3 regions of the Pseudoalteromonas spongiae UST010723-006 genome follow, and region 1 is predicted to be linked to each of the others. Evidence: predicted binding sites of a transcription regulator. Region 1 holds the regulator's gene; each other region holds the start of a gene.

Region 1 (8,407 bases):
CGCTTTTTAAATGACTTGTTACAATTATTTGTGTAACGTCGTTTGTAGCGACCCCTGTAAAACAGTAACGTTGAGTAAATACTTCGTTATAAAGTCATAACTATAAAGGTAAAACAAAATGCTTAAGCGCTCATTAATTGCAGCAGCAATCAGCTCTGTTTTTTTAGTTGGTTGTCAAACACCAGCAACAACACAAGATACAACTGCTGAAGTCGTTAAACAACAATCAGAAAGCGAACGTGCAAACGCGTTCTTTGAAGAAGTTTTTATGCGCGGCGTAATGCGCAGCCCTGTTTACCAAACCTACATGGGCATCAAAAAAGACTATGACAAATGGGACGACGGTTCTGAAGCACGTGCGTTAGAAGATTTAGCGCTTGCGAAAAAAGACCTTGAAACGCTGCGCGCATTTGACCGCAGCAAGCTAGATAGCACGACACAAGTTAGCTATGACTTAATGGAACAGCGTTTAGTACAAAGCATTGATGACTTTAAATGGCGCTACCACACGTATCCAGTAAATCAAATGTATGGCACACACTCAATGATCCCTGCATTTTTGATTAACCAACATCAAATTGCCGATTTAAGTGATGCAAAAGCGTATATTTCTCGTTTAAATGGTGTACCAACCGTATTTGAACAACTTGAAAAAGATTTAGAAACTCGTGCTGAAAAAGGCATTATCGCGCCTAAATTCGTGTTCCCACATGTAATTGATTCAAGCAAAAACATTTTGAAAGGTGCGCCTTTCACTACTGGTGAAGATTCAACCCTGCTTGCTGACTTTAAACGCAAAGTGGCAAAGTTAGAAATCGCACAAGCTGAAAAAGACGCTCTTATCACTGATGCAACAAATGCGCTTAAAACTGCAGTTGGTCCTGCCTATGAATCGCTTATCAGCTACTTAATTGGTTTAGAATCTCGCGCTGATAACCGCGATGGTGCTTGGAAGTTCCCGCAAGGTGAAGCTTACTACAACAATGCATTAGCACGCACGACAACAACCGATCTTACGGCAAAAGAAATTCACGCGATTGGTTTAGCTGAAGTTGCACGTATTCATGATGAAATGCGTGAAATCAAAGATAAAGTTGGCTTTAAAGGCGACTTAAAAGCATTCATGGAATTCATGAAAACCGACAAGCAGTTCTACTTGCCAAACACGGAAGAAGGTAAAGCAAAATACCTTGCTGATGCGACAGCAATGATCGATAACATGAAGTCGCGCCTTGATGAGTTATTTATCGTTAAGCCAAAAGCCGACATGATTGTAAAACGTGTTGAAGCATTTCGTGAAAAAGCAGCAGGTAAAGCATTTTACCAGCAACCTGCGCCAGATGGCTCACGCCCTGGTATTTACTATGCCAACCTGTACGATATGGAAGCGATGCCAACTTACCAAATGGAAGCGCTTGCTTACCATGAAGGTATTCCAGGCCACCACATGCAAATTGCTATCGCGCAAGAGCTTGAAGGCGTTCCTAAATTCCGTAAATTTGGCGGTTACACAGCATACGTTGAAGGCTGGGGTTTATACTCTGAAATGGTGCCTAAAGAAATGGGCTTATACGAAGACCCCTACTCAGACTTTGGTCGCTTAGCGATGGAGTTATGGCGTGCATGTCGCTTAGTAGTAGATACAGGTATTCACGCGATGAAGTGGACGCGCCAACAAGGTATCGACTACTACGTAAATAACACGCCAAATGCAACCTCAGACGGCGTTAAGATGGTAGAGCGTCACATTGTAATGCCATCACAAGCAACGGCGTACAAAATCGGTATGATCAAGATTGTAGAATTACGTGAAAGCGCGAAAAAGCAACTTGGTGAAAAGTTCGATATTCGTGAATTCCACGATGTAGTGCTTAAGAGCGGTCCAGTGCCGCTTAATACTCTTGAAGGCTTTGTAAACGATTGGGTTGCAAGCAAACAAGGTTAATAAGCATTAAAAAATAAAAGGCGTATAAAGCGCCTTTTATTTTTTATCAATTAAGATACAAAAAAGGCCGCAATTGCGGCCTTCTTTACTGTAACAACTTATCTCGGAATTAACCGTTGATGAAGTCGATACCTTCTTGAATGTCTTTGTTAAGCGTTTCAAGCATGTCGTTCTTTGCTTTCTCTTCGAATGCGCTAAGCTCACCGTAAGAAAGGATTTCTTCAACACCGTTTTTGCCTAAACGTACTGGGTGTGCGAAGTATGCAGCGTCACCACCGTCGATTGCAACGTATGCGTAGTCGATAACACCTTCTTCACCTTGTAAGCCTTTAACTAAAGACTGAGTGAAACGTGCAGCTGCTGCGCCCATTGAAAGTGTCGCTGAACCGCCACCCGCTTTTGCGTTAACAACTTCAGTACCTGCGTTTTGAATACGTGGAGTAAGTGCTTCAACTTCTTCTGCTGTGAACTCAACACCTTCAACTTGTGAAAGAAGTGGAAGAATAGTTGTACCTGAGTGACCACCGATTACTGGTACTTTAACAGAAGCAACGTCTACGCCTTTAAGTTCAGCGATGAACGCTTCTGAACGGATAACGTCTAGTGTTGTTACACCGAATACACGGTTAGCTTCGTAAGTACCTGCTTTTTTGAATACTTCAGCAACGATTGGTACAGTGCCGTTTACAGGGTTAGTGATAACACCTACAAGCGCCTTAGGACAGTTTTTAACAATGCCTTCAGCAAGTGTTTTAACAATGCTTGCATTAACATTGAATAAGTCTGCACGGTCCATACCCGGCTTACGCGGCATACCTGCTGGAATAATTACGATATCTGCGCCAGCAAGTGCTGCATCTAAATCGTCTTTACCAAAACCTTCAACTTTAACTGCAGTTGGGATATGTGATAGGTCAACAGCAACACCTGGAACAACTGGCGCTACATCATATAACGATAGCTCAGAACCAGCTGGTAATTGTGTTTTAAGTAATAAAGAAAGGGCCTGGCCGATACCACCAGCTGCGCCTAAAACTGCAACTTTCATGTGAATTCTCCGTGATTAGAGGTAGGTATTTAAAAAAGTGCCATAAAGATAATGAAAAGTGCGCATAAAAACAAATAAAACAGGTATTTTTTATATAAATCTCGACCATAGTTGTAAACTTTATCCGACTAGATTAGTTGACAACGCTATCAATTAAAAAAATCGCGTTTTCATTGAGATTAATTCAACTCTAATTGAATTAAGATGACGATTTTATTAATGCATTTAACCCTAACTTGTGTAAAATTTAAGGTAACGTCCATCAATTGGTTAAACAGCCCGTTCACATGCAAATACAAGATAAACAAGAAGCGCTGGTTAAAGCGTTCAAAGCCCTTTTAAAAGAAGAAAACTTTGGTTCACAAGGCGAGATTGTTGATGCCTTAAAAGATATGGGTTTTGACAATATTAGTCAGAGCAAAGTGTCTCGCATGTTAAGTAAATTTGGTGCTGTACGCACACGTAATGCAAAACAAGAGATGGTGTATTGTTTACCTGCAGAAATGGGTGTACCGACAGCGAAAAGTCCGCTGCGCCAACTGGTAATTGATATTATGCATAACGAAATGATGATCATCATTCGTACCAGCCCAGGTGCTGCACAACTAATTGCACGTTTGCTTGATTCACTTGGCAAAGCAGACGGTGTGTTAGGCACCATTGCCGGTGATGACACGATTTTTATTGCGCCAGCAAAAATTTCAGAAATTGATGTCACGCTTGAACGCGTAAAAAACTTATTTGAAAACGTGTAACTCTATTTTTGAGAGTTCATCCTCATTGATGAACTCTCTGCTACCTAGCTAATTCCCTTAGCATATTCACTGATGGTGCAAAAAATGCCGCACCAAAATCACTTTTCGCAAACTCTAGCCACATATCTGGGCCATTATCATCAATGTAGCCTAAACGGTGTTTGAGAAGCGTTTGAAACGCATAGCCATTGTTTGCACAGCTAATAAATAAAAAGCCCTGTTGGTTAATATCAGCAAATGGCATGCCTTGATTTAAAAATAATGCATTGCCATGGTCATCGTAAAGTTCTGTACGAGCACTATGACTGTTTTCCGGAGCGCAGCTAACCGCTTGGTTAGAATTAGCCATTCGACCCATTACAATTTCTTGTTCAGCTTTTGAGATTTCTTGCCATGCCTTTAAATCATAACGATAACGCTGCACATGAATATAACTGCCTGCAGAAAATGCAACGTCTTCATCCCCCACTAAAGCAACAAGCTGCTTTTTGCGACCATGGGGATTGGCAACACCATAAATAAAGCCATTTAGGTCACGACCATCTAAATAATGAAAACACTTAACTTGGTCAATCAGCTCAATATCACCACTCAGTAATTCAATCACTTCCATCACAAACAAATGAACTACATCAAGACGATCTGCCCTAATTTGAATCATTAAATCTATTGGACGTGACGGCGTAGCATGCTCAATATGTTCAAATTGTGGAAAGCCTGCCAAGGTTTTTGGCATTTTACTGGGGTAAATATGTGGCCAGAATTGCGAACCTATCGCCACAACACACGACACAAGCGCTTCTGAAAATTCGTGATCAAACCGCTCTTGCATATCAATAATACTTGCCAATTTTTTCGACAAGCTGAGTTCTTGGCCATCTAATACATTTAAAAATAAATGCACACCATGTAAATTGGCTTCAGCACAAACTCCTGATTGCGCTTGTGGCATAGCGGGTTTCCTACTTAATTGTTATTAGTATAAGCGAAATAATTAACCAAATGCGGACGAACATCAATAGCTAATCGCTGACCATAAGCATAGCGCTGATGTTGCGCGCATGGAATTTCAAGTTCTTGTTGCCCTAGTTTTACACGACATAAATAGCGGTTACCAACAAAACGGCTCGCAACAAACTCGCCTACTCCTTGTTCGTTTTCGCTTAAAGTTAAATATTGAGGCTTTAAGTATATACAGCCTTTTCCTGACACTTCATTTTGGTCATTGGTAACAGGTTCAAGTGAAGTAATGGTACCAAACTCAGTTTTAAATTCAGTGCTCGATGTCGCTTCTGCATCGATAAAAATACCAGCACTTAAAAATGCCGCAACACCTTTTGTCGCAGGTTTGCGATAAAGTGCTTCTGCTGTGCCCAATTGTGCAATTTTGCCCTCTTCCATGATCGCCAATTTATCAGCAAAGGCAAAAGCTTCCTCTTTGGAATGGGTTACAAAAATAGCGGAAACTTGCTGATCTTTAATAATACGGCGAATATCATCAATTAATTGAAAGCGTACTTGGTGATCGATATTGGAAAATGGTTCATCAAGCAATAATAAACTCGGTTTATATGCCAGTGCGCGAGCAATGGCCACGCGCTGTTGCTGACCACCAGATAATTGGTGAGGATATCGCTCGGCAAATGCCTCTAGCTTAATCAGTGACAGCATTTCTTTAACACGCTCGTTGCGTACACTCGAGGATTCTTTGTGTAAGCCAAACGCAATGTTTTGCTCAACGGTTAAATGAGGAAACAACGCATAGTCTTGAAACATCATACCGATATTGCGCTCTTGTGGCGGCACATAAAGCGAATCACCGTTAACCGCAACTTGCGCAATCGAAATATCGCCTTTGCTAGGTTTCAACAAGCCAGCAATTGCTTTTAACGTGGTGGTTTTGCCACAGCCACTTGCACCGAGTAAACACACAATTTCATTGTCTTTTACCTGCAATGACAAATCTTTTAAGATCGGTTTGCCATTGTAGCTATATTCTAAATTGTTAATCGACAAATTACTCATGAGATGCTTTAGCTTCCATAGTGTTATTAACTAAATATAAAGGGATTAAACCGACAAGTACGATAAATAACGCCGACACTGAGGCAAGCTCAAGTTGCTCATCACTGACGTATTGGAAAACATAGGTTGCCAGCGTTTCAAAGTCAAAAGGGCGTAATAACAGTGCCGCAGGTAACTCTTTCATACATTCAATAAATACAATTAAACCAGCAGTAAGCATACCGCGCTTAAGCAGTGGCATATGCACTCGGCGCAAGGTATTGCCTGCACTTACGCCCATTGAATGACTTGCCATATCGAGCGATGGTGAAATACGCGCATAGCTAGATTCAATGGCACCTTGTGAAATCGCATAAAAGCGCACTACGTAAGCAAACATTAAGGCAAAAATAGAACCACTAAACAACAATCCTGGTTCGGCAAACCACTGTGTTGATTCGGCAAAAATATTGAGCTGTTGATCAAGTGCGGTGAGCGGCAGTAGCACTGCTATTGCTAATACGGTGCCAGGCAATGCATAACCAGTACTGGCAACTTTGCCTGGCACACCTGCCCAGCGCGATAAGCTTGAACGTTGATAGAAATTCACCAGCACACTTAAAGCAACGCAAACGAAACTAACGATTAGCGCTATTTTTAAGCTCTGCCAAGCATATAAAAACGCATCGCTATTGAACGCTTCACTAAAATAGCTCACTGCGTAGCTCATCAAAATAAGAATTGGCAGCACAAACCCAGCAAAAAGTATTAATGCACAATAGGCTGTTGCTAACCATGCTGATTTTCCCGATAGGTAATAAAGCGGTCCGTTATTTTCGCTTGCACCACGTTCAAATACCGCTTGGTTGCGTCGGCTAAATTTCTCTACGCCTATCACGACAAACAAAAACAGTAACATAATGCCGGAGATTTTCGCTGCCGCCGTGAGTGAATAGTAACCAAGCCAGGTATCGTATACTGCCGTTGTCAGGGTACTTACTGCAAAATAATTTACCGTTGCAAAATCAGCCATTGATTCCATGCTGATAAGTGCTAATGCCGCAGCAATTGCGCCACGCCCTAACGGAATCGATACTTTAAAAAAGCTTTTAACAGGCGAGTAACCCATTACTTGGCTGGCCTGAACTAATTTATAAGATTGCTCTTTAAGTGCGGTTTTAAAAATCAAAAATAAATATGGATATAGCACTAATGCAATCATTACGATTGCACCGCCGAGCGTGCGAATATCAAAAAACCAATAATCACTCGGTGATTGCCAGCCAAAAACCGCGCGCAACCATGACTGAATGGGGCCCGCATAATCAAATAAGTCGGTATAAATATAGGCGATAATATAAGTTGGCATTGCAAGTGGTAGCATCAATGCCCACTCAAAATGCTTTTTACCGGGAAAGTCACTGTAGGCACAAAGCCATGCTAGTGGCAACGCAATCACACAACTGAGCAAGCAGACGCCAAAAATCAACACTATGGTATTAAAGGTGTAATCCCACAATACTGTTTGTTTTAAGTGTTCAAAGACTTCCTTATCAGGCTGGAAGGATTCAAAAATCAGGAACAATAACGGAAGCGACAGGCAAAAGCCTGTCGCGAAAGCAATAAACTGCCATTTAGACAGTGAAAAATTAAGGCGCATTAAAGATCAAATTTTACCTCGTCGATTAGCTTCAATGCCAATGGACGGTATTCACTTACCTTTGTTAATGGCAGTGCATCTTCCTTAAATTTGCCCCAAGACGCCACTAACTCAGACACTTCAACATCCGTCTTTACCGGATATTCCATATTCACTGAAGCATACATACTCTGAGCTTTGTTGTCAGTCATAAATTCGATTAATTTTAATGCGTTAGTCGTATTTTTACCATGCTTGGTTAAAACTGCACCAGATACATTGATATGTGAGCCACGATCTTGCTGATTTGGGAAGTTAATGTACACAGACTCAGCCCAAGGCACTTGCTTTGGATCGTTCAGCATTTTACCAAAGTAATAACTGTTACCGAGCGCTACATCACACAAGCCCTCTTTTACTGCTTTTACTTGTGCACGGTCGTTACCTTGTGGCTTACGTGCTAGGTTTGCTTTTAAGCCCTTTAACCACGCTCGCGCTTCTGCTTCGCCATGATGCGCAATCATAGAAGCAACTAAGCCCAAGTTATAAGGGTGCTTACCTGAACGCATACAAATTTTGCCTTTGTATTCAGGTTTAGCGAGATCTTCATAGGTTAACGTGTCTAACTTACCAACACGCTCTTTAGACGAGTAAACATTACGTACACGTTTAGTCAGTGCAACCCAATTTCCTTCGTCATCACGAAATTGCTTTGGTACATTTTTTTCGATTACGTTACTTTTAATCGGTTGCACTAAGCCTTCATCTTCAAGCTGTAACAGCGCACTAAAGTTAGACGTAAGCACCATATCGGCTTTCGTGTATTTACCTTCTTTTTTAAGTTTTTCAATTAAACCTTTTTTGGCAAAAACAACTTTTGTTTCAATACCTGTCTCTTTTGTGAACTCTTGCAGAATAGGTTCAATTAAAAAGCCCTGACGATAAGAGTAAATATTAACAACATCTTTTGCTGCAACTTCACCAGCTGCTAGCAGTGCGAGTAATGCGATTGCTTT
Region 2 (8,407 bases), 990 kb from region 1:
GAGCCGTTAATGTCATGTTCGTTAATTTTACCGGGTGAACAATTTGCTGAGGCGGATCCAGAAGAAATTCGTTTTCAATTAGAAAAACAAGTGGATTTAATTATTCACGGTGGCTATTTGTCTGAGCAGCCAACCACTGTGGTAGATTTTTCGGAAGACACGGTAGAGATTATTCGTGTGGGTGCAGGCGACCCAGCACCATTTGAATAAGTATCCAGAGTTTAAACAGCGCCCATGAGCGAAATGCAGCAGCAAAAATTACCGCTTGGCTTTTTACATGGCAAAGCGGTAACTGATAAACCTGAAGATCTTTATATTCCGCCCGATGCACTTGAAGTGGCACTGGAAGCATTTGAAGGTCCGCTTGATTTATTGCTGTATCTAATTAAAAAGCACAAACTCGATATTCTTGATGTTTCGATTGCCAAAATCACTGGGCAATATATGCAATATGTTGAGATGATGAAAGAGTTTAAGTTAGAGCTTGCCGCTGAATACTTAGTGATGGCGGCGTTACTTGCTCAAATTAAATCTCGCTTATTATTACCGGTACATAAAGAGCTGGAAGAAGAGGAAGATGATCCTCGGGCACTGCTGATTAAGCGCTTACAAGAATACGAACAATTTAGAAAAGCAGCCGAAAACCTAGATGCGTTACCACGAGTAGAACGCGATATTTATATTGCCCATGCGCTGTTAGATGAAACACAGTCGCAAGGTGTTGAACTGCCTGACCTCTGTGTGAAAGAGTTATTGCTGGCACTTAGTGATGTAATGGCGCGAGCGCAAACGTTAACCCATCATCAAGTTAGTGCCGAAGTGCTTTCAACCCGAGCGCGAATGTCACATATTTTATCGCTTTTAACAGAAAATGATGGCTTTTTGCCATTCTCTCAGGCGTTTGAACACGTTGAAGGCAAAGCGGCTGTAGTGGTAAGTTTTATCGCCATTTTAGAGCTGGTGAAGGAAAGCTTGATTGTGGTTCAGCAAAGCGATATAAACTCGCTCATCTACCTTAAACTAAAATAAAAAACGAAATAGGTATTATGGCGAAGCGACTTTCTGATGAGCAGTTAATTGAATTGATTGAAGCGGCAATTTTTGTTGCGAATACGCCATTAACCAAAGACAAGCTGCGAGACACCGTATTAAGTGACTTCGCTATATCCCTAAAGCGTATTCAAAGCGCTATCGATGCCATTATGGCGCACTACGCGACGCGCGGTGTGCGGTTAGTAAAAGTGGGATCAGGTTATCGGTTTCAAGCATGCAGCAGTTTATCGCCGTGGCTTAATAAACTATGGCAAGAAAAAGCCCCTAAATATTCCCGTGCATTTTTAGAAACATTAAGTTTAATTGCGTATCGTCAGCCAATTACCCGTGGTGAAATAGAGCAAGTGCGCGGCGTTACCGTAAGCAGCCAAACTATTAAAACAATGCTAGAGCACAATTGGGTCAAAGTGGTTGGCTATAAAGAAGTACCGGGCAAACCGGCGCTTTATGGCACCACCAAACAATTCTTAGATCACTTCTCATTGTCTTCATTGAATGAATTACCGCCATTACCAGTAGCGCAAGACGAAAAAATCTCACAAATCCTCAGTGAGCCTGCGCAACTTGATTAGCTCTGTGCTAGAATAGCCAACAATTCCTAGCTGCGAAGTTACATGAGAAAATAATGAGCGAAAAGTTACAAAAAGTATTAGCACGTGCTGGTAAAGGTTCACGTCGTGAATGTGAAAAATTTATTGAATCGGGTCGTGTTAGTATTGATGGCAAAGTTGCCCGTTTAGGTGACCGTGTCGAGCCAACACAGCGTATCCGCCTTGACGGACATGTTGTTAAGGTTGAAGCGTCAAACGAACGTGTTTGTCGTATTTTAATGTACCACAAGCCTGAAGGTGAGCTGTGTACACGTAAAGATCCTGAAGGTCGTCGCACCGTATTTGACCGTTTACCACCGCTTGAAAATGATCGCTGGATTGCCATTGGCCGTTTAGATATCAACACATCAGGCTTACTACTGTTTACTAACGATGGTGAACTTGCGAACCGCTTAATGCACCCAAGTTATGAAGTGGAACGTGAATACGCAGTACGTGTATTCGGTGAAGTAACGGATCAAACGCTGAAAAATGTGACAAATGGCGTTGAGTTAGACGATGGCTTTGCTAAGTTCTTATCGGTAGTGCCACAAGGCGGAAGCGGTTTAAACAACTGGTTTAACGTTACCTTAACCGAAGGCCGTAACCGAGAAGTACGTCGTTTATGGCAATCACAGGAAGTGGAAGTATCACGCCTAATTCGTGTGCGCTATGGTGACTTATTACTAAATAAACGTTTACCGCAAGGTGGTTGGGAAGAGCTAAACCTAAAAGATGTGAACTACTTACGTCAAACGGTAGGAATGCGCCGCGAAACCGAAACAAAACTATCGGTAATGCCTGAGAAGCGTAAAGATCGCCGCGCTAAGATTAACAAAATCCGTAAAGCGGTTAAAAAGCATAATCAACGTGTGACGCCGGGCAATAAACGCCGTGCACCAAAAAAGTAATTCGGTACTTAACTGAATTGTAGATATAAAAAAAGCGCCAATTGGCGCTTTTTTTAATTAAGAATGTTTTTCTTAATTAAGCATTTTCTTTTAAGTAATCGATAACCACTTGGTGGTGATCTTTGGTTTTAAATTTATTAAAGAAATGTTCAATTGTACCATCTTGTCCAATAAGGAAAGACAAACGGTGAATGCCGTCATACTCTTTACCCATAAACTTTTTTAAACCCCACACACCAAATGCATCGGCAATGGCGTGGTCTTCGTCAGATAACAGCGGGAAGTTAAGCTCTTTTTTGGTTTCGAAGTTCTTAAGGCGTTTTACTGGATCTGGGCTAATGCCAACCGCAACGGTATTAAGCGCTGCAAGTTCCGCTTTATGATCGCGCAGATTTTCAGCTTGTACTGTACAGCCCGGTGTAGATGCTTTAGGGTAAAAATAAACAAGTACTTTGTTTTCTTTTAATAATTCTGCAAGTTCTACTGTGTCACCGTTTTGATCGGCAAGTGAGAATAGCGGTGCTTTATCGCCAGCTTGAAGCGTATTCATATTATAATTTCCTATCGAATCCGTTTTAAAATGTGTTCTACGTTAGACTTTGAAAAAATGATCTCAAGTTGATGTTTAAATTCAGCTTCATCCACGTCACGCGAGAAATTAATGTCAATTTCCGAGCGCATTACCACATCACCATCTTGTTCTACACTATCGGATTTAAGTGCTGCAATATTTACTTGGTAGTCAGCCATTAATTGCGTCACTTTGCTTAGTGTGCCCGGCGTATCAGGGCCGTGGTAGGTGAGTTTATAACCTGCTTTATACTGTTTTTCCTGATGTTGGCTGGTGCGTTTCATCATGGTTAATAAACCAAGCTCAACGCTTTTTGTCGGAATATTATATTCAACACGACTAATGGCAGAAATATCGCCTTCAAGCAACATTATAAAGGTGAATTCATTGCCTAAAATGGCAATGCGGCTATCAATAATATTGCAATTAGTTTCACTTACTAGCTTGGTAAGCTCACTCACTATGCCTGGGCGATCTTCACCGATGGCAGTAACAACAAGTTGATTTCCAGTGTTTAACGTCATTTTTAGTCTCAATGGGTTAATAACGTGGCCGCGAATTTTAGCAAATTTAAATGGGTTCAACCATGTAAATATATGATGTGGTGAAAATTATAGCGAATTGTTAAGAATAAACTAAAGATAGGGTGGTGGTTTCTTGTGTTTGGTCCTTAGTAAAAGTAACATAGGCGGCAATTTTGAGAATAATATTATGAACCAAACAGTGTGTGCTGCGTCAAATCAAGCAAATAATAAAGAGCACACCAAGGAGAAATTTGTGCAGTATTGGATCCGAAATTCATTGGTTGTCGCTATCTCAATGGCGATTACTGCTTGTTCTGTTTTCACCAATGATTCGCATCATAAACGCAATTACCGTGTTAATGATGAACTTAAAGTGCCAGGTAACCTGACAAAACCATACAAAGATCCTGCCTACGATCTTGACTCGGCACAATATACATCAGCTGAAGAAAGTGCGTTATATCTGGTAAAAGCACCGGCTCAAGTGCTTACTTTTGCACAAGGTTCATGGATTAACGAAGGTGATAAAGAGTCGCGCATTTTCTTCGATAAAAACGAAGGTATTCAAGATTTAGAAAGTTTTATTTGGCAAGCGATTGACGATTTATTCGTTGAGCGCCAAGTTACCACAGAAAATAAAGCTGACAATTTCGTAGTGACTAACTGGCATACAATTGAAGAACCAATTGATGTTTGGTGGTGGGAAGAAGAGCGCGAATTAAGCCGTCAAAAATTTAAGTTTATCGTTGAAACTGAAGAGCATAAACGTACCGCATCGGTAAAGGTTGAATTAGTTGATTTTGAATCGAAATACGACGAGTTGACAGCGGTACTGCAGCAGCGTTTAGAAGTGGCGGCGCTAAATGAATTTATTGGTCAGTTTGACTTTAACTACCGACAGTTAATGGTTGAATTAAACAAAGCTCGCGGCATTGTATCGTTGCAAATGGGTTTTGATGACAAAGGTAACGCGGCGTTTGTAACTGAGCAAAAAGCACGTGCTATTTTTGAGCGCTTCCCAAGCTTCTTAGAGCGCGTTGGTTTCAATATTGATGAAATCGAGCAATCTCGTAACTTAATTTTCGCCACGTACGAAACACCAGATGAAAGCGTTTGGGATTCAATTTGGGGTGATGACGTTCGTAAACTGCCACTTGAAGCAGGTCAGTATCAATTATTGGTTGCTGAAACGAAGACCGGTGGCACATCAATTACTTGGCTTGATGCTGAGGGTGAAACATTAGAGCCGGGCACGTTAAGCGATACACTACAAGTTATTTTAGCCATGCTAAAAGAGCGCGGTGTAACCGTTCAATAATTTATAAAATTGGATTAGCAAAAAAGAGCCCTCGGCTCTTTTTTGCTTTTAAACGATAGAAAAGTAGCGATTAAAATAGCAAATAAGTAAATGGTTATGCATTTTGTTGGCAAAGATATGCAAATCAATTTACCGCTATCACTTTAAAGGTAACAAGTATGAGTTTGGAAGCTAATCAATCGACTGCACCACGCAGTAATTTTGCGACCATAATGATTTTCCTTATTCCGTCATTAATAGGCGTGTTTTTATTTATGACACCGATTAACTATGGTGGCGAATTCACTATCCCCATAGCGATATTGGCTAAGGAATTAAAAGGCGCGTTAGCACACTCAATTACGCTTATTGTGACATCGGTAATTGTGTCAATGGCAGTAATATCGGGCTTAGCTACGCTATTTAAACCAAAGTTTTTAAAAGCGGGTAGCTTTGTTCGTCACTTACTGATTGTTAGCCCGATTTGGCTTGTGGCACGTACGTTAGGCGCTATTTTTGTGCTAATGGCGTACTTAAAAGTCGGTACGTTTTCGATTGGTGATACCAAAATTGAGATTCACTCAGACGCAGTTGGTGGCTTGGTACTGCACGAGTTGATGCCAATTCTATTTTCGGTATTTATTTTAGCTGGTTTATTACTGCCTTTATTGCTTAATTTCGGTTTGCTTGAATTAGTCGGTACGTTACTGACTAAAGTAATGCGTCCACTTTTTGGTGTACCGGGTCGCAGTGCCGTTAACTGTGTTGCCTCTTGGTTAGGTGACGGCAGTGTGGGTATTTTAATGACTGCGAAGCAGTATGAAGAAAAACATTATACACAGCGTGAAGCGGCGATTATTGGTACAACTTTCTCGGCGGTTTCAATTACCTTTTGTTTGGTGGTTATTGGTCAAGTAAAATTGGCGCATTTATTTGCACCGTTTTACCTTACTGTTTGTATGGCGGGTATTGCCGCTGCACTGATTGTTCCGCGCTTGCCACCACTTAGATTCAAAAAAGACATATACATTGATGGTGAAGAAGTAAAAGGTAATCCAGAGGCATTACCTGAAGGGAAAACCTTGTTTAAACATTCACTTGATGTAGCACTTGATAAAGCACGTCATGCACAAACAATTAAAGAAACGCTTATTGATGGTTTAAAAAATGCCGTTGATATGGTGTTTGCGGTACTGCCAGTCGTTATGGCGATCGGTACGATTGCTCTTGTGATTGCTGAATATACGCCAGTATTTCAATGGTTAGGCACACCGTTTATTCCACTGTTTGAACTGATGCAAATTCCGGAAGCTGAAAAGGCTGCGCAAACTGTGGTTGTTGGCTTTGCCGACATGTTTATTCCATCAATTTTGGCGGCGCAAAATATTAACAGTGAACTGACGCGTTTTGTGGTTGCGGCAATGAGTGTAACCCAGTTGATTTACATGTCTGAAGTGGGTGCACTGTTACTAGGTAGCAAAATTCCAGTAAATATCTTTGAGTTATTTATGATTTTTATTTTACGTACATTAGTAACGCTACCGGTAATCGCCTTAATGGGACATTGGCTAGTAGGTTAATTTTCTTGATCTTTTTCGGCTCGCTGTTTTTCTTCTAATGAGCGGCGAGCTTTTTCTATCGGATCTTGATTAAAGTTTTTCATATCCATTTTTGCGGAATGCTTTAGTAAAGCGATATTGCTCCAAATCACGCCAAGCACAATTGCGATTATTAAGATTGTGGCCCAGATGCTCATAGATTTGCCTAAAAGTTGTGAATTTCTTTAATTTTAACCCAGTAAATGGAACTTAATAAGTTCTTTTTCATCAATTAAATAGTTGTTACTATTAGCGCGTTTCGCGTAATTACATTTTATTCTGGAGCACTGCGTTGTCACTTGAGCGAGTATTAGTTTGGCCTGAGGCTTATCCACTTTTATTAAAAGGTTTGTTAGAGCAAAATGGCGCATTTATTTTGGATGCCCTTGAAGCTTGGCCGAAATGCGAAGAGACCAAAGACGCGCAAGGGATCAGCACCAGCGTGCTACCGCCACTGTATTATTTATTGTGGCTAAAGCCGGCAGAGCCATTTGAGCAATGTTTCTATCAGCATATATTTGAATACGATGATAATGCTCAGCAGTATATTGAATCGGCTATTGCCCATTTACATCAGCAACTCAATAGCAAAGAAGCAATAAGCGAACTCTTGTTATCACGAATCGACCAATACGCGGCGATTGGTAATCAGGTTGCAATGCAAAGTGAGCTAACACTTACCTCACTGTGTATGCATTTGCGTTTCTTTAAGCTGTTTCAGCAGTTTTTAAACCTCGGCATGCCGTTATCACACGATGATGTGTTAGCGATTTGGGCGGATGATGATTTTCGTGAAGTTGCCTTACCCTTTATAAAAAGTAATGTAACTGGCGATACCAATGTATTGGCAGAAGAAATCGCCGATAGATTGCGTCAAGGCGAAGACTTTTTTGATTTGTTGCTTGCACTCTCTGATGGTGAAGTTGATAACCGTTTGTTAGAGCGCGCGCTGCTATCTCATATTTCACAGCCTGATGCTAAACAAAGCTTATGTATGCGATTTATCGAGCAGGGGGCAAAAGGGCAGATCACTGATGAAGATGGTTTAACTGCCTTAATTTGGTCAGCTAAGCAAGGCTTTGCAAATGTATTTGATGCATTGCTAAGCAAGGAACGTGCAACTGAATGCGATTTAAAAGGTAATAACTTGCTGCATTTTGCGGTGCGAGCTCGCAGTTTGGATATTATTAGTAAAGCGCTTAACGGTGGCGTAAATTATCATCAAAAAGACAGCGATGGCCTTACACCATATCGTTTAGCGGTTGAACTAGAGCTGCCTGAAGTGATAAAGCACTTCGAACACAAGTTTGGTATTAAAGAATTGAGTGAAGAAGGGCAATTAAAACTGATCCAGCATGTGCATTTGTTACATGCATTAGTGTGTTTTATTTTGCCGTTACAGATTTTTCTGATCTTTTCAGACTCAATTACTATAAAAACAGAAATCAGCATTGCGACAACGCTAGTGTCACTCGGTGCATTTGCTTTTGCCTTGTCATTAAAGCGCAGCAACTTATACCCAAATATTAAGCACCCGTTTGCATTAACGCTTATTCGCATATTGTCGCCAATATCACTCATATTAGCGTTATTACTGCTATTGGTGATCTTAACAACTGTGCTCAGCTAAGCTGTTTCTAATAATTATTAAAGGCCACTAATACAGTGGCCTTTTTTGTTTGTGGTAAAAGCTTTATAAAAAGCCGTTAGGTCAAAACGAAATGTTATTAGCCTTTCTGATGGATATTTGAAACAATGTTATAAGATATTCCATAAAGTAATAAAGCAGTAACCATGAGCCAATCTTTAATTTATTTAGACGCCAATGCAACAACACCGGTTTACAGTGAAATCGCTCAAGAA
Region 3 (8,407 bases), 660 kb from region 1:
TACGATCATCGTAAATTTTCTTAACGCGAGACTGTGCTTTGTGGTTTTCAGGGTAATTAGCAACTGATTCACCCAATGCTTTCAGCTTATCAAGCGGCAGCGCTGGATCGTATGCAACGTCCCAATCGTGACCCACAAACTTAGACCAATCTGATGAGTGTTTTGTGTCTGGTTGAATTTCATCAACAACACACACACCGTTGTCTAAACCGTTACGGTAGTTATCAGCAAGCGCTTTTGCTTCATCAGCACTTAATACGCCTTGAGACACGAGCGTATCAGCGTAAATCTGACGCGGCACAGGGTGCTTTTTGATTTTCTGATACATTAACGGCTGAGTCGCATTTGGCTCATCCGCTTCGTTGTGACCATGACGACGGTAACATACTAAGTCAATTACTACGTCACGCTTAAACTTGTTTCGGAAATCAAGCGCAAGTTGCGTTACAAAAGCAACTGCTTCTGGGTCGTCTGAATTTACGTGGAAAATAGGTGCCTGCACCATTTTCGCGATATCAGTACAGTATTCAGTTGAGCGAACGTCTTCTTGTTTAGAAGTTGTAAAACCAACTTGGTTGTTTACAACGATACGAATCGAACCGCCAACACTGAATGCGCGTGTTTGTGATAGGTTGAATGTTTCTTGAACCACACCTTGGCCAGCAATTGCCGAGTCACCGTGAATAGTGATAGGTAGTGCTTTTGAGCCATTCGTACAGCCTAAACGGTCTAAACGTGCACGTACTGAACCCATTACCACCGGATTAACGATTTCTAAATGCGACGGGTTAAACGCAAGTGCCATGTGCACGTTGCCGCCCGTAGTTGCGAAATCAGATGAGTAACCCATGTGATATTTAACGTCACCAGAACCTGCTAATTCGCCATATTTACCAGCGAATTCATCAAACAGAACCTGAGGGTTTTTACCAAGTACGTTAACTAAAACGTTTAAACGACCACGGTGCGCCATACCAATAACGGCTTCTTCCTGACCACTTTCCCCTGCTCTGTGAATTAATTCTTTAAGCATAGGTACTAGCGCATCACCACCTTCTAGTGAGAAACGTTTTGCACCTGGGAATTTAGCACCTAGGTATTTTTCAAGACCATCAGCAGCCGTTAGGCCTTTTAAGATGCGTAACTTAGTTTCGTTGCTAAATTGAGGCTGGGCAAAGTTAGATTCTAAACGCTGTTGTAACCAACGTTTTTCTTCTGTAGACGTGATATGCATATATTCAGCGCCAATCGAACCACAGTAGGTTTTCTTAAGTGCTGCATATAAGTCTTTTAGTTTCATAGTGTCACTGCCTGAAGCAAATGACCCTACGTTGAATTCTTTATCTAGGTCAGAATCCGTTAAATCGTGGTGTTCAAGTGTTAAATCACGTACTTTTTCACGCTGCCACAAACCTAATGGGTCAAGGTTTGCATTTTGGTGACCACGGAAACGGTATGCATTAATTAATTGCAGAACCCTAACCTGTTTTGCATCAGATGCGCCACCTGCTGCAACGACTACTTCTTTATGCTTGTTTTTCGCAAGCTCGGCAAATTGTGCTCTTATGTCGGAATGTTTTACATCGACATCTACACCTTCTACTTTCGGTAGTGCATCAAACACTTCACGCCATTCGTCAGAAACTGAACTCGCGTCATCTAAGTACGCTTCATACAGTTCTTCTACGTATGCGACATTACCACCGTTAAAGTGAGAAGACTCTAGCCATGCCTTCATTACACCTTCGTGCATTTATAAGCCCTTTTTACTAGCGCAGAATACTAAGTTTTAGTTAAACGGCGATAACATAGTTATCGCCGCGGTGTTTTGTGTTACTGCCGTTTTATACCGAACGGTTTAGTAACATAGACTTAATGTGACCAATTGCCTTAGTTGGATTAAGGCCCTTAGGACACACGTTGACACAGTTCATGATACCGTGACAACGGAATACGCTGAATGCATCGTCTAAATCTGCTAAACGTTCTTCTGTCGCCGTATCGCGGCTATCAGCTAAGAAACGGTAAGCGTGTAGCAACCCAGCAGGACCAATGAACTTGTCAGGGTTCCACCAGAATGATGGGCATGAAGTTGAACAACATGCACATAAGATACACTCATATAAACCATCAAGCTTGTCACGTTCTTCAATTGATTGAAGACGCTCTTCACCGCCTGTTGGCTTATCGTTGATTAAGAATGGCTTAACTTTCTCGTATTGTGAATAGAATTGAGACATATCAATTACTAAATCACGAACAACTGGTAAGCCTGGTAATGGACGAATAACGATTTTACCCTTACCTAGTGCAGATAATGGAGTAATACACGCTAAACCGTTTTTACCATTCATGTTTACACCGTCAGAACCACATACACCTTCACGGCATGAACGACGGAAAGAAAGTGTTGGATCTTGCTCTTTTAATTGTAAAAGTGCATCCAATACCATCATATCGCGACCTTCTTCTACCTCAAGGGTATAGTCTTGCATACGCGGTGCGTTGTCTACATCTGGATTGTAACGATAGACAGAAAATTGTAATTGTGCCATTGACTTCGCTCCTAGTAAGTACGTGCTTTAGGTGGGAAGGCTTCACGTGTTTTAGGTGAGAAGTTCACCTCACGCTTAGACATTTCTTCCGTCACTGGGCTATAAACTGAGTGACATAACCAGTTTTCATCGTCACGCTCTGGGAAATCGAAGCGCGAATGTGCACCACGGCTTTCTGTACGGAAATTCGCAGCAACAGCTGTTGAGTACGCAGTTTCCATTAAGTTATCTAGCTCTAAACACTCAATACGTTGCGTGTTGAACTCAGATGACTTGTCGTCAAGACGTGCGTGCTGTAAGCGTTCACGAATTTCTTTAAGCTCTGTAAGACCTGTTGCCATTGCATCACCTTCACGGAATACCGAGAAGTTAAGCTGCATGCATTTTTGTAGGTCTTTCTTGATCTGTACTGGGTCTTCACCTTGGCCTGGTTTAGAAGTTTCCCAACGATTGAAACGAGCCATCGCTGCTTCTAGATCAGATTCAGATGCGTCTTTCGAAATTTCAGCATCTTTTAGGTATTGACCAAGGAAGTTACCCGCTGCACGACCAAATACAACAAGGTCAAGTAGTGAGTTACCACCTAAGCGGTTTGCACCGTGTACAGATACACATGCAATTTCACCTACTGCGAATAAACCTTCAACTAATTTCTCATTGCCTGCACCATCTACGTTAATAACTTGACCATTAACGTTAGTTGGTACACCACCCATCATGTAGTGACATGTTGGGATTACTGGAATTGGCTCTTTTGCAGGGTCAACGTGTGCGAATGTCTTAGAAAGGTCACAAACACCTGGAAGACGTAGGTTTAGCATCTCAGCACCTAAGTGATCTAACTTAAGTTTGATGTGCGTACCCCATGGGCCTTCACAACCGCGGCCTTCACGGATTTCTGTCATCATTGCACGAGCAACAACGTCACGACCCGCTAAGTCTTTAGCGTTTGGTGCGTAACGTTCCATGAAGCGTTCGCCGTCTTTATTTAGAAGATAACCACCTTCACCACGACAACCTTCTGTAACTAGTGTACCTGCACCTGCAATACCCGTTGGGTGGAACTGCCACATTTCCATGTCTTGCATTGAAATGCCAGCACGTGTTGCCATACCAACACCGTCACCTGTGTTAATGTGCGCGTTTGTTGTAGATGCGAAGATACGACCTGCACCGCCAGTTGCTAAAACAACCGCTTTAGATTTGAAGTAAACTACTTCGCCGCTTTCGATATCAATAGCAGTACAACCAACAACGTCACCCTTGTCGTTTTTAACAAGGTCTAATGCGTACCATTCAGAGAAAACATTTGTTTTGTTTTTAACGTTTTGTTGGTATAGGCAGTGAAGAAGCGCGTGACCAGTACGGTCAGCTGCTGCTGCAGTACGTGCAGCTTGTTCACCACCAAAGTTTTTCGATTGACCACCGAAAGGACGTTGGTAAACACGGCCATTTTCAAAACGTGAAAATGGTAAACCCATGTTTTCTAATTCTGTAATTGCTTCAGGACCTGTTTTGGTCATGTATTCAATCGCGTCTTGGTCACCGATGTAATCAGAACCTTTTACCGTATCGTACATGTGCCATTCCCAGTTATCTTCGTGGGAATTACCTAAAGCAACTGTGATACCACCTTGTGCAGACACCGTATGAGAACGGGTTGGGAATACTTTAGAAATAAGTGCACAAGTTTTACCTGATTCACTGATAGCCAGTGCAGCACGCATACCCGCACCACCGGCACCAATTACTACAGCGTCAAATTCTCTTGTTGAAATAGCCACTTACACACTCCAAAGAACAAAGAAACCAACAGCTACATATGCAAAAGCCATCAGGTTTAGGAAAAAGCCTAGGATTGCGCGCAATTTAGCGTTCTTAACATAGTCAGTTAGAACTTGCCACAAACCAATACGGGTATGAACCATCATGCAAACTAGCGCAGCTAAGGTATACACTTTTACTGCTAAGTTAGAAAATAATCCCTGCCACGCTTCAAACGTTACAGTTGGAGTAGTAAGAAAATACCCTAAGATAAACAGAGCATATGACGCTAATACAAGTGCTGTTGCACGTAATGATACAAAATCTTGTACACCGTCGCGTTTTAGAGATGCTTGATTAACTACCATATCCATACTCCTGCTAACACGGCTAATACAACCCATAGTGCCATTACAAACTTAGCACTTGCGTTACCTGAACCTAATTCTTCAAAACGACCCATATCCATTAGAAGGTGACGTACACCTGCAACTAAGTGATATAGAAGCGCGATTACCGCACCCCATGCAATGAATTTGGCAATGAACCCGGTAAACAGGCTCTTGACGAATTCAAAACCTTGAGGAGAAGAAAGTGATTCAGACCATGCCCAAATTACAAAAGATAAAGCGAAGAACAACGCCACACCAGAAATACGGTGCAGAATTGAAGCTTTAGCAGTTGCTGGCATCGAGATAGTAGATAAATCTAGATTTACAGGTCTTTGCTTTTTCACTGTTACTTGCCCATTGACTCTAAGGAGTCCAACAATTGTTGTTATAACCCACCAAAATATTGGTGGAACCATCAAAGCGAAATTTGCCACACAGCGATGACGAGTCGCAGTATGAAAAAACAGCATTCGCTCCAGACGAAAGGCATTCACGTTTTAGAATGCCTACCACAGTATATAAGACCATATGGCCTATTACAATTCTTGTTTAATAAGAGGTGCTTGCGAAGTAGCCATTGGTATAATATTTATTCGATCGAAGAATAGTTATCATCAATTGATGCATTTAAATTGACTTTCTTCCCTATTTATAAGTTAGAATAGATAGAATTTGCTTAACATCCGTATCAAAAATAACAAACTGGTTTGTTATATTTAAAGGAGATAATTAGATGGCAGACAAAAAAGCCACGGTCCATATTGATGGGCTAGATCCTATCGAACTTCCTATTTACTCTGGCACAGCTGGTCAGGACGTTATCGACGTTCGTACCCTAGGCAGCCATGGTTACTTCACGTTCGACCCGGGTTTCATGTCTACTGGTTCATGTGAATCAGCTATCACGTACATTGATGGCGCTAAAGGTGTTTTATTACACCGCGGCTACGCAATTGACGATTTAGCTGAACAATCAAACTATATCGAACTATGTTACTTACTATTAAATGGTGAGTTACCAAATGCCGAGCAGTTAGCTGGTTTTGAAAACGAAATCACAACTAACACTATGCTTCACGAAAAAATTGGTGCTTTCTTCCAAGGTTTCCGTGTAGATTCACACCCAATGGCAATGCTATGTGGTGTTGTTGGTGCACTTTCTTCTTTCTACCACAAAGATTTAGACATCACAGATCCAGCTCAACGTCATCGTAGTGCTGTTCGTCTAATTGCTAAGTTACCAACAATTGCGGCGATGTGTTACAAGTACAACATCGGTCAGCCGTTCGTATACCCACGCAACGATTTAAGCTATGCAGAAAACTTCTTACACATGATGTTCTCTGTACCTGCTGAAAAATATGAAGTAAGCCCTGTTCTTGCAAAAGCAATGGACCGCATCTTCATGCTTCACGCGGATCACGAACAAAACGCGTCAACATCGACTGTACGTTTAGCTGGTTCTTCAGGCGCTAACCCGTATGCATGTATCTCTGCTGGTATTGCATCACTTTGGGGCCCTGCGCACGGTGGTGCTAACGAAGCATGTCTAACAATGTTAGAAGAAATCGGTTCAGTAGACCGCATCGATGAATACGTTGCGAAAGCAAAAGATAAGAACGACCCATTCCGTCTAATGGGCTTTGGTCACCGTGTTTACAAGAACTTCGACCCACGTGCAACAGTAATGCGTGAAACGTGTCACGAAGTACTTAAAGAACTAAACATTGAAGATCCACTACTAGACGTAGCAATGCGTTTAGAGCAAATCGCACTAGAAGACCCATACTTCATCGAGAAGAAACTTTACCCTAACGTAGATTTCTACTCAGGTATCATTCTTAAAGCGATTGGTATTCCAACAAGCATGTTCACTGTAATCTTTGCAATGTCACGTACCGTTGGTTGGATCTCACACTGGGATGAGATGTTATCTCAACCTGGTCAGAAGATCGGTCGTCCTCGTCAGTTATACACTGGTGAAACAAAGCGTGATTATAAAGACGTAACGTCTCGTTAATCCTCTTTGAGTTTAAAAAAGCCGCTACTTGCGGCTTTTTTAATGTCTAAATCCCGTCAATAATTGCGAAAATTAGTGTATTTCATTAAAATCGCCGCTCGCATTCTCAGGTGGCACTATGTTAGATAATCAAAAAATCCGTTCTCATTTTCCATTTTTTAAACACACTGAATTAGTTTATTTAGATAATGGTGCAACTACACAAAAACCTCAGAACGTGATTGATGCAATTACCGACTTTTATACATACCACAATGCCAATGTGCATCGAGGCGTCAGTGAGTTTGCGTCAAACACTACCGCTTTATATGAGCAAGCGCGCACAAAATTAGCACACTATTGTCAGGTAAAAGCAGAACAAATTGTTTGGACCAAAGGCGCTACCGAAGCGATAAATCTGGTTGCCAGCTCGATTGATGCACATATCGAAAAAGATGATGTTATTATTATTTCGGCGCTTGAACACCACGCCAATATTGTGCCTTGGCAAACGCTGTGTAAACGCACAGGTGCAAAGCTTCACATTCTACCAGTCGATGCAAATGGCGTACTAAATTTAGATGTTAGTTTAGCCATGATTAACACACTAAAGCCAAAACTAATGGCGATTAGTCACGCATCAAATACCTTAGGTAATATTTTACCAATACAAGACTTGCTTGATGCCGCACATGCCATCAACGCCATTACTTTGGTTGATGGTGCACAAGCGATGCAACATTTAAGGCCAAATATTAGTGCGCTAAGCTGTGATTTTTATGTGCTTTCTGCACACAAGATGTTTGGACCAACAGGCGTTGGCGCATTAATCGCTAAACCACACAGCCTATCTTTACTATCAACTTACCAAACTGGCGGCGAAATGATAGAACGCGTTAGCTTTAATGAAACAAGCTTTCGCCACGGTAACGCCCGTTTCGAAGCAGGCACGCCGAACATCGCCGGCGTGATTGGTTTTGCCGCTGCACTTGATTTTATGGGCTCAAGCGAGATGGCAACGCAACTAGCTGTTGAAAAAGCGCTCTATCAATACACGCTAAACGCACTTAAACAGATTGATGGAATAAAAATTTACGGCGATTTAAACAATAATATCGGCACAATTAGTTTTAACTACAAAGATGAGCATAACCTAGACGTTGCGACCCTACTCGACCAAGCCGGCATTATTGTACGTTCAGGTAACCACTGTACTCAGCCATTGATAAATCTACTCGGTGTTGCGGGTACCATTCGTGTCAGTTTAAGTTGTTATAACAGCTTTGATGATATTGACCGCTTTATTGTTGCATTAAAACAAGCTATAGAATTACTAGATTAACTATGACAGAACAATATCAAAGATTAAAACAGCACTTTATCGCCAAAAAAGCATGGCAAGATAAGTACCGTGAAATTATGTTGCTTGGTAAACAGTTACCAAAATTACCAGCTGAACTCAAAGTTGGCCACGCAAAAGTGAATGGCTGCGAAAGCAATGTTTGGCTTTATGTCGACTTTGACGAAAGCGAAAAGCATATTGTCGTGACAGCAGACTCTGATACACGCATTGTGAAAGGACTCATTTACATTATTTCTACACTGGTTAACGGCTTAACTGTGGATGAAATTAAGCGCATAAATATTCAACATGAATTCAATGAATTGGGGCTTTTACAGCACTTAAGCCCAAGTCG

What was found. The regulator ArgR, encoded in region 1, controls arginine synthesis, uptake and breakdown. The targets are predictions, from matches to a motif close to ANTGAATANNTATTCANT.
Region 2: a site for ArgR is predicted at 5,053-5,070, ahead of PSPO_RS06070 (YjiH family protein). Genes of this name have one in related genera too.
Region 3: a site for ArgR is predicted at 5,332-5,349, ahead of PSPO_RS07545 (citrate synthase). Genes of this name have one in related genera too.

The regions. Positions count from the first base shown of each region.
Region 1 is NZ_CP011039.1:2,261,156-2,269,562, forward strand. Features, by position in the region: gene hemW (radical SAM family heme chaperone HemW) at 1-36, shown strand, start outside; gene PSPO_RS10505 (DUF885 domain-containing protein) at 119-1,945, shown strand; gene mdh (malate dehydrogenase) at 2,055-2,993, opposite strand; gene argR (transcriptional regulator ArgR) at 3,281-3,748, shown strand; gene PSPO_RS10520 (Dyp-type peroxidase) at 3,789-4,700, opposite strand; gene PSPO_RS10525 (ABC transporter ATP-binding protein) at 4,715-5,773, opposite strand; gene PSPO_RS10530 (ABC transporter permease) at 5,766-7,412, opposite strand; gene PSPO_RS10535 (Fe(3+) ABC transporter substrate-binding protein) at 7,412-8,407, opposite strand, start outside.
Region 2 is NZ_CP011039.1:1,271,705-1,280,111, forward strand. Features, by position in the region: gene PSPO_RS06035 (L-threonylcarbamoyladenylate synthase) at 1-210, shown strand, start outside; gene PSPO_RS06040 (segregation and condensation protein A) at 235-1,029, shown strand; gene scpB (SMC-Scp complex subunit ScpB) at 1,047-1,625, shown strand; gene rluB (23S rRNA pseudouridine(2605) synthase RluB) at 1,679-2,554, shown strand; gene bcp (thioredoxin-dependent thiol peroxidase) at 2,631-3,104, opposite strand; gene PSPO_RS06060 (glycine cleavage system transcriptional repressor) at 3,116-3,649, opposite strand; gene bamC (outer membrane protein assembly factor BamC) at 3,903-4,967, shown strand; gene PSPO_RS06070 (YjiH family protein) at 5,126-6,526, shown strand; gene PSPO_RS06075 (DUF2897 family protein) at 6,523-6,702, opposite strand; gene PSPO_RS06080 (ankyrin repeat domain-containing protein) at 6,837-8,174, shown strand; gene PSPO_RS06085 (aminotransferase class V-fold PLP-dependent enzyme) at 8,339-8,407, shown strand, end outside.
Region 3 is NZ_CP011039.1:1,597,650-1,606,056, forward strand. Features, by position in the region: gene PSPO_RS07520 (2-oxoglutarate dehydrogenase E1 component) at 1-1,753, opposite strand, end outside; gene PSPO_RS07525 (succinate dehydrogenase iron-sulfur subunit) at 1,845-2,555, opposite strand; gene sdhA (succinate dehydrogenase flavoprotein subunit) at 2,567-4,339, opposite strand; gene sdhD (succinate dehydrogenase, hydrophobic membrane anchor protein) at 4,340-4,687, opposite strand; gene sdhC (succinate dehydrogenase, cytochrome b556 subunit) at 4,681-5,055, opposite strand; gene PSPO_RS07545 (citrate synthase) at 5,445-6,731, shown strand; gene PSPO_RS07550 (aminotransferase class V-fold PLP-dependent enzyme) at 6,850-8,052, shown strand; gene PSPO_RS07555 (SufE family protein) at 8,055-8,407, shown strand, end outside.